DNA from 4 places in the Rothia uropygioeca genome. Region 3 is predicted to be linked to each of the others. Evidence: riboswitches for the same ligand, from Rfam matches in the RefSeq annotation. Region 3 holds a riboswitch; each other region holds the start of a gene.
The links. A riboswitch is a leader RNA that binds a small molecule or an ion and turns the genes downstream of it on or off. The one in region 3 is predicted to bind S-adenosylmethionine.
Positions count from the first base shown of each region.

Region 1: another riboswitch for S-adenosylmethionine. It lies ahead of EWR20_RS09235 (cobalamin-independent methionine synthase II family protein); the one in region 3 lies ahead of metE (5-methyltetrahydropteroyltriglutamate--homocysteine S-methyltransferase).
Region 2: another riboswitch for S-adenosylmethionine. It lies ahead of EWR20_RS10660 (bifunctional o-acetylhomoserine/o-acetylserine sulfhydrylase); the one in region 3 lies ahead of metE (5-methyltetrahydropteroyltriglutamate--homocysteine S-methyltransferase).
Region 4: another riboswitch for S-adenosylmethionine. It lies ahead of EWR20_RS00900 (O-acetylhomoserine aminocarboxypropyltransferase/cysteine synthase family protein); the one in region 3 lies ahead of metE (5-methyltetrahydropteroyltriglutamate--homocysteine S-methyltransferase).

Region 1 is NZ_NOIR01000003.1:254,030-256,226, forward strand. It holds gene EWR20_RS09235 (cobalamin-independent methionine synthase II family protein) at 1-910, opposite strand, end outside; SAM riboswitch class I at 915-1,010, opposite strand; gene EWR20_RS09240 (amino acid permease) at 1,317-2,197, shown strand, end outside.
Region 2 is NZ_NOIR01000004.1:132,438-134,634, forward strand. It holds gene EWR20_RS10660 (bifunctional o-acetylhomoserine/o-acetylserine sulfhydrylase) at 1-1,206, opposite strand, end outside; SAM riboswitch class IV at 1,338-1,452, opposite strand; gene EWR20_RS10665 (amino acid permease) at 1,683-2,197, shown strand, end outside.
Region 3 is NZ_NOIR01000003.1:356,574-358,770, reverse strand. It holds gene metE (5-methyltetrahydropteroyltriglutamate--homocysteine S-methyltransferase) at 1-942, opposite strand, end outside; SAM riboswitch class I at 1,064-1,176, opposite strand; gene EWR20_RS09685 (hypothetical protein) at 1,902-2,197, shown strand, end outside.
Region 4 is NZ_NOIR01000001.1:201,948-204,144, forward strand. It holds gene EWR20_RS00895 (dipeptide ABC transporter ATP-binding protein) at 1-823, shown strand, start outside; SAM riboswitch class IV at 1,000-1,117, shown strand; gene EWR20_RS00900 (O-acetylhomoserine aminocarboxypropyltransferase/cysteine synthase family protein) at 1,158-2,197, shown strand, end outside.

The DNA.
Region 1 (2,197 bases), 100 kb from region 3:
CTTCGAAAACGTAGGCGCCGGCGTTAATAGTGAAGAGCGAGTCGATGAGGTGCTGGATCTCGATGTCGGTCGTGTGGGGCCCGTGCCACGAGCCCCAACACAGGTGGAATCGGATTTGTTCTTCAGGTATTCCCCGCAGGGCATAGTTCGCGGCCTCAATGGCGAGCTGATTGAACCGGAGATACTCCTCGATCGTCGGTTCCGGAACCAACTGGTCCCATGCTTCGGCGATCGAGGGATCGTCGAGCTGGACGATGAATCCCGCGTCCGTGATGGCCTTGTATTCCTCATGGAGAACATCCGCCCAGGCGTAGATGAACTCTTCGTCGGTCGCGTAGTGATGATTTCCGATGCGTGAGGCCGAGCCGGGGGAGAGCGAGGCGATGAACGCCTCGGATGCGCCCTGTTGAGTCACGGCATTTCGCAGGTTGTTGATGTCCGCGGCGACGGCGTCCTGGCCTTTGTAGGTCAGCGGCCCGGTCGCGATCGGGAACTCGGCATCAGGGTCGTTGCCCAGGTCCAATGACTCATAGAAGTCTGCGAACCGGTTCCAATCCCGGCGGACGGCAAAGCTGTTGTAGCGTCCGTTTCCCGGGGTCTTGAGGATTTCCCGGAACGAGGTGTCACCGACAGTTTCGAGGCCACCGGTCCGGGCGAAGGAGTAGTGCCACCACGCGCCGTAGTCCACGTCACTGGCCATCGCGTGACCGTATTCGCCGTCGTTGACGACGTCGATTCCCCACTCGACTTGTTTCCCCACGATCTCGTGGACCGAATCGGTCAGTACGCGTTGGAAATCGGGTTCGGAAATCTCACCCTTGCCGCGTTGTACGTTGGCTTGGATGAGCTCGTCCGTGCGGGGCAGCGAACCCACGTGGGTCGTGCGGATGCGGTCGGAACTGTTCAGCATGTTTCCTCCATCGGTCTTGGCGTTAGCACCGACGAGGGTCGGGCCTCGTGGGTTGCTGCGGCGTCGTCGAGCCAAGTCTCTCGGCCGCTCGGGATGGTCCTATTCCTTGGCCCACTTTTCCCGGGATGAGCCCGGGATTCCAACGCAGACGAGCCAGTCACGGCTTGTGACACGGTATTTCGTGTGTGGTGCCTGTTACGTGATTGTGACACTTGGGGTTATCGTGTCGAATGCGTCTTTTGCCGATGCAGATCACTACAGCCTGTAGTCGTGACCACAACAGGGTGGTCGTGACTGGCGAGTGACCAGTTGATGCAACACCGACGCCGCGCGCTTTTCCTCTGGCTTGCCCGCCTCGCACAGGCGAACCGTCGGCCCCGCGGTGTCACGAAATCTAGAGGAACCTATGACTCAAACGCCTCAACAGCAGGCAACGAAATATCCGGAAGAAATGGCCTATGAGCAGGAACAGGCCGGACTTCAACAAGGCTTGGGGCCTCGACAGCTCCAAATGATCGCCATCGGAGGAGCGATCGGCACCGGTCTGTTCCTCGGTGCCGGAGGACGCTTGGCCAGCGCCGGCCCGTCCTTGTTCTTGGACTACGCGCTCTGTGGACTCATCGCGTACCTGATCCTGCGTCAGCTGGGCGAGTTGGTGGTTCACCGGCCTTCGTCAGGCTCTTTCGTTTCTTATACGCGCGAGTTCTACGGTGAGAAGGCCGCCTACGTCTCCGGGTGGATGTACTGGCTCAATTGGGCAACCACGGCCATCGTGGACTCCACGGCCATTGCGATTTACGTGCACTGGTTCGGTCAGTACAGCTCGTTCATCGACGCAATACCCCAGTGGTTCGTCGCGCTCTTTGTGATCGTGGTCGTGGTGATCATGAACCTGATCTCGGTCAAAGTCTTCGGCGAGATGGAATTCTGGTTCTCGTTGATCAAGGTCGTCGCCCTTGTCATCTTCCTGGTTTTGGCGATTGTTTTCGTCATTTTCGGCACACCGACAGGCAGCCCCCGTGGACTCGGGCTGATCTCGGAGAACGGCGGGCTCTTCCCCAATGGGTTCCTCCCGGCGATGGTCATCATGCAGGGCGTCGTTTTCGCATATGCATCGATCGAGTTGGTCGGCACCACCTCCGGAGAGACCCGCAACGCCGCCAAGGTGATCCCGAAAGCCATCAACACGGTGATTCTTCGTATCGCGATCTTCTACGTCGGTGCGATTTTCTTGTTGTGCCTGCTTTTGCCCTACACGGCGTTCAGCGAAGACGAATCCCCCTTTGT
Region 2 (2,197 bases), on a different contig from region 3:
GGCCGGGTGAATGACCAACGAGTGCACGTCTCCGATGTTCGCGACGTTCGAGTGGAGCACGAGGGAGTCCACAAAGGCCTGTGCCGGTTCGGAGCCGCCTTCGAGTTCGAATCCGACGATCGCGCCCACCCCGTTCGGAGCGTATTTCTTCCCTCGCTCGTACCATTGCGACGATTCGAGCCCCGCATAGTGCACTCGGGTGACTTCGGGACGCGCTTCGAGCCACCGAGAGACCTTTAGCGCGTTGTCGACATGGCGTTCCACGCGGAGGGACAGGGTCTCCAGGCCGACGGAAATATTGAAGGCGTTGGTCGGTGAGATCGACGAACCGAGGTCGCGCAGAAGCGTGACACGAGCACGCAGGATGTAGGAGAGATTGACTCCGAAGACCCCGTTTGGCCCCAAGTCCTCGGCGAACACCAAGCCGTGATAGCTCGGATCCGGCGTATTGAATTGCGGGTATCGCTCCGGGTACTTCGAGTAGTCGAATCGACCGGAGTCCACGATCACTCCGCCCATGCTGTTGCCGTGGCCGCCGAGGTACTTGGTTGCGGAGTGCACGACGACGTCGGCACCCCACTCGAAGGGGCGCACCAGGTATGGGGTGGGAACCGTGTTGTCCACGATCAGCGGTACCCCGACCTCGTGGGCAAGGTTCGCGAGAGTTTCGATGTCGAAGACGTCACTGCGAGGATTCGGAACGGTTTCCCCGTAGAAGGCTTTGGTATTCGGTTTGACCGCCGCGCGCCAGGCCTCGGGATCGTCGAAATCTTCCACGAAGGTCGTTTCGATACCGTATGCACCCAAGGTGTGCTTGAGGAGATTGTACGTGCCGCCATAGAGGCTCGGGCTGGCGACGATGTGGTCACCGGCCTGCGCCGTATTGAGGATCGCGATCGTGATGGCCGCTTGCCCTGAAGCCACGAGGAGCGCTCCGACGCCTCCTTCGAGGGCAGCAATGCGATTCTCGACGACCTCCTGGGTCGGATTCGTCAGGCGTGAATAGATGGGACCGAGTTCTTTGAGCCCGAAGCGGTTTGCGGCCTGTTCGGCGTTGTCGAACACAAACGATGTGGTCTGATAGATCGGAAGAGCCCGTGCACCGGTTGCAGAATCGGGCTCTTGGCCCGCGTGAATCTGTTGTGTCTCGAACTTCCATCCCTGCGGGCTGGAAGGAGTCGGAAGGCTGTGAGAGGCCGTGGTCATATTCTGCTCCTGTTGAATCAAGGGCATGGAGCGACCGATCGTCTCGCAAAAGCGAGCACCCGGGTCGACCCGGAACCCTCTGGTTCACCGGGGAATACGAGTCTCACTCTTCGTGACGACCGGGCACACCGCGCCCGCGCTTGTGATCGCGTTGTTCGCGATCACCAGGTCCTCACCCAGGGCACCCCACCGCGGTTGGAGGGTTGCCGGCCAGCAAGCTGGGGCTTGTCACTGGCTCTCTTGACCCATATCCAGGTTTTCCTACGGCCGACCGACACGTCAAGTAGGAGACGGAAACTACGCTTACATGAAACGCCGTGACATTTATGACGCGGAGTGGGCCATTGCGTAATCTGGCTCATGGCCCGCTCCGCCAGGACGGGGCGCATGCATCGTCGAGCTCTCGAAGGACTGCCTTGAATCAGGAACAGGACCCCTCAGATCAAGTTACCGAAACTTCGCGCGCGGACGACGTCGTGCTCGGCGGGGAATCTGCGCTCAAACGCGGGCTGACTCTGCGACATATCCGGTTCATTGCGTTGGGTTCGGCTATAGGAACCGGGCTGTTTCTCGGCTCCGCGGACGCGATACAGTTCGCGGGCCCGTCGGTCCTGTTGGCTTACATCGTCGGTGGCGCCGCGGTATTTATGGTCATGCGTGCCATGGGAGAGATGGCCATGGTCCACCCCGTTCCGGGTTCCTTTTCGGAATACGCGACTGAATACCTTGGCCGGTGGGCCGGATTCGTCACCGGGTGGAGCTTCGCATTCGAAATGGCCCTGGTTGCGGTCGCGGATGTCACGGCGTTCTCCTTGTACATGCGGTTCTGGTTCCCGGACACGCCCAGCTGGATCTGGATCGTCTCGGTCGTCGCGATCATCATGGCCATCAACCTGACCAAGGTGAAGGTTTATGGGGAAGTCGAGTTCTGGCTGACGCTGATCAAGGTGGGCGCCATCGTTGCGATGATCGTGGGTGGGCTCGCGCTGAT
Region 3 (2,197 bases):
GTTGTTAGGGTTCGTCACGATGATCTCCTGATCGTTGAGAGGCGAGATGGGTTGATTCGAAGGGGCAGTATTGCCGCGCAGACCGAGTCGATCCACGAGTTCGAGCGCCGCCTGGTGTTCGTTGAAGGTATAGATGTGCAGTCCTGGGGCCCCTGCGGCAAGGGCCTGGCGAGCGAAGTCCTCCGCCGAGTCCACTCCGACGGCCAGGCGTTCTGCGAACGTCTCGGCGGTTTCGAGCCTGTGTGCGAGACCTGCATTCGGCTCGATCCCTGCGAGTCCGCACACCCGCAGATACCTCCGCAGGCTTGTCACGGGCAGAATTCCGGGGATCAGAGGCAATTCGACGGCATTGGCGCGGGCCCGCTCGGCGAGACGAGCGTAATCGGAAGGGTCCGGATAGACCTGAGTGATGGCGAAATCCGCTCCCGCCCGTTGCTTGGCCAGCAGGACCTCGGTGTCGTGGTGGATGCTCGAGGATTCTGGGTGACGGACCGGATAGGCCGCCACGCCCACGGCCAGACGTCCGGCACACAATTTGGCCGATCCCCTCGACTCGACGCCACGGATCAGTTCCACCAGGTGTCGAGCGAAGGGAAGTTCGCCCTGCTTGAGGGCGTAGTTCTCAGGTCGATCGCCCCTCAGAGCCAGGAGGCCGCGCACGCCAAGCCGGATGATCTCATCGACCAGTTCTTCGAGCTCGGAAGCTATCTGTCCGGTCGAGACGATGTGGGCCAATGGTTTCAGCTCCGTTTCCTCGACGAGGTGTCGTAGCAAGTCCAGGCTTTGGCGCCTCCTCTCGCCATCCACGGCGGCGGTCACGGAAACGTAATCAGGGCGAGTGGGTTCGATCTCGGCGATAGTGGTTTCCAATGCCTGTCGGCTCATCCTGCTGCGAGGCGGATAGAGCTCGAAGGACAACGCTGGCCTGTCATCAGGGTTCACGCCGGGTCTCCTTTCGGTACACCCGACGGAGAGCGGAGCCTCCTCGTCCGCCGACGCAACCGACCCGGTCCAGTGGGACCGTGCCGGAGTTGCGCCGACGACGTCCGGAGACGGCCGATACACTCCATCGGTCCTGGCGGGAGCACCTTTCCTCGGGACCGAGATGTTCGGGTTTCCGTGAGGAGGTTGCTGCGGCGTCGACGAGCCAGGTCTCTCGGCCGCTCTGGATAGATACGCAAGTATTCAATCCGCCTCAGCGCAGGCCCGCAAGAGATGAGAGAGTTTGACGCCGCATTTCGCGCATTGAGCGCACCCACACGCTTGACGCAACGTCGACGTCATATGACGTGGCCGCAATGAATCGTGACATCGAAGTTCATGAAAGCGGCCGACCCCGCCATCCGGTATGGGCGGGAGAAGCCGGAGTCGGAACGTTGTCAGACGGAACGAGCGTTCACGAATGACTGTTCCCGGCCGTGAAACTTTGATCGTTCACGGTCTTGTCGACAGTTCGTATCGCTTGTGTTCTTTTCGATTTCCCCTGCCGGACCGGATACTTCTCCAGGTATTCGAGAACGGTCGTTCGCGACAACAAGCTATTGCACAATATTTGATACAAGGATTCACTATTGCGCCAAGACCATTGGTGTCCTGTTCCAAGAAGCGGACCGATGTGGCCGGGGTAGAGGTCGCACATAGCGCGGAAGCCCCCTCCCGTCGGGGCGTCATCAGGACGACGTGGCCCGATATACCGAGTGGGATTTTCTCCGCGGTTGGAGCATGCAAGATACCTAGAAGAAAAATGCAGTAATCTCTCGACCGTTTTTGGTTTTGTCGGATACGAATTGTTAAAGCCCAATGCCTTCGGTATTATCCCGAACTTGAGTCACCCTATTGTGGTGAACGACAAATTCATGTTTGGATAGTGACGTCAGATCAAACACCCGCGAGAGGAAATAATGACCGAGAACCACGACTCCCCGGCAGGCAACCAGCCTCCTCAGTACGGCGGCTCCCCCGAGGGCGGCCAGCCGCGGTACCAGGGTGGAGACACGGGTTACGGACAGGGAAACGGACCCGTTCAAAACCAGAGCGGGGCACTTGTCGCCCCCAAGCCCGTCAAGACGGGGGCGCTCTTGGTGTACATCTCTGCTGCCATAACCATCATCGGTTTGATCATTTCCCCATTCGTTCTCATGGGCAGCGCCGAATACAAGCAGCTTCAGGACCAAGGCCAGTCCGGTCTCGTCTGGGG
Region 4 (2,197 bases), on a different contig from region 3:
TGGGCCTGCCCCGCGCGGCGAGAGCTCGAGCGTGGTACGAGCTCAGGGGCTGAGCAAGACCTTCGGTTCCGGAGCGAGGAAGGTCCAGGCTGTGGCCGATCTCGACCTGGAGCTCGAACCGGGGCGAACACTCGGGATCGTCGGGGAATCGGGATCCGGAAAATCGACGACGGCCCGGATCCTGCTCGGTCTGGAATCGTATGACGCCGGCCGGTTGGAGATATTCGGTCGGCCGTTCGATGGCACGAAGCGCAACATCCGAGAGCTCTCGACGCGCGCCCGGTTCGTTCACCAGGACCCCAGCGCATCGCTCGACCCCCGGTATTCCGTGGCCGCGTCGATCGGGGAGCCCCTGCGGGGATTCCGTATCGGCACACGTGCACAGCGCGAACGACGAATCAACGAGCTCCTCGATCTCGTGGCCCTGCCTCGGGAATTGGCCAGTCGTCGGCCGGTAGAACTGTCCGGAGGGCAACGCCAACGTGTTTCCATAGCTCGGGCACTCGCTGTTGACCCCGAACTGGTGATTCTGGACGAACCGGTCTCGGCACTGGACGTTTCGGTTCAAGCCCAGATTCTTGACCTACTTGCCGATCTCCAGGATCGTCTGGGGCTCTCCTACGTGTTCATCAGTCACGATCTGGCGGTGATCCGACAGATCTCCGACGACGTGCTGGTTATGGCTCATGGCCGGGTGATCGAGTCGGGCCCCGCGGCGCAGGTCTTCGAGAATCCGCGCGAGGAGGCGACGCGGACCCTGATCAAGGCCGTTCCGGGATCTCGTTACGCTACCGATGTGTTCGGCCCCGCGCTGAGCGCCTAGACCTGAACTCGGTCCGCACGCGAACGGATTCCACGGAGTCCGCACTGATCATACGGGAGTCTCGCCAGGTCATATGACGTTTCCCGGCAGGTGGATTACCTTCATATGACGATCTGTCTGAACCGTGCGTCATGTCCTTTCGAGGTTGGTGGGAAGGCTGTAGGTTTCTGAATCAGGATCACGAGTACCGGTTGTGAAGCTCTGGCTGGCCGGTCGGCAACCCTTTCCGCTGTGATGGGGTGCCCCAGATGAAGATCCGGTCGGGAGCATACCGCTCCCCGGCAAGCACGGCGTTACGAGGCGAACTCGGCGCCCCGCCTTCGAGGGGATCACGATGTCAGCTGATAACAACCCGGCACCCGGAATCGGTACGGTGCAAGTGCACGGGGGTACGGCCAATCCGCCGGCTGCCCGACCTGTGCATCCGCCTTTGTACCTGACGGCCTCTTACGAATTCGAGACGTTGCGCGACGCACGTGAATGCTTCGGCCAGAGAGAACCCGGATTCACGTACTCACGCACCGGCAGTCCTACGGTGGGTTTGCTCGAGCGTCGGCTCGCGGAACTCGAAGGGGGCGTCGGTGCCGTCGCCACCGCTTCCGGCCAAGCGGCAACAACGCTCACCCTTCTTGCCCTGGCCGGTCGATCAGGTCAGAGCGAGGACGGCGAGCCCCACCCGGAGATCCCCGCCGGCCATGTGGTGGCATCCAACCGAATTTACGGTGGCACTGCCGATTTGCTCAACGACACTCTCGCCGAGGCGGGCATCGAGGTCACGTGGGTCAACCCGCATCGACCCGAGGAATGGGAAAATGCCGTCACGGCGCGCACTCGCGCGTTCGTCGTGGAGTCCATCGGAAACCCGCATGCTGACCTTCCCGATATCCCCGCGCTCGCGGACATTGCGCATACCGCGGGCGCCGCCCTGATCGTCGACAACACTCTCGCGACGCCATATCTCCTGCAGCCCGGGAAATTGGGTGCCGACGTCGTAGTCCATTCCGTCACGAAATACCTGACCGGAAATGGAACGGCGCTTGCGGGAATCATCGTCGACACCGGCCGGCTGACCCCGAGCGAGGACGCCATCCGATGGCCGCAGCTTACGGCTCCGCGGAGGAGATTCGGGAACAGATCCCTGGTCGAGGGGCACGGCGATCACGGAGCGTTCCTCCACCTCGTTCGCGCACAATTGCTCAACGACTTGGGCCCGAGCCTGGCTCCGTGGAATGCGCAACAAGCCCTTGAAGGCATCGAGACCCTCGACATCCGGGTTGAGCGCCATTGCCGTGTGGCCGAGGAGATCGCGCGTCGACTGGCGACTCATCCTCGCGTGTGCCGTGTCCGGCATCCGAGCCTTCCTGGGTCGCCGGA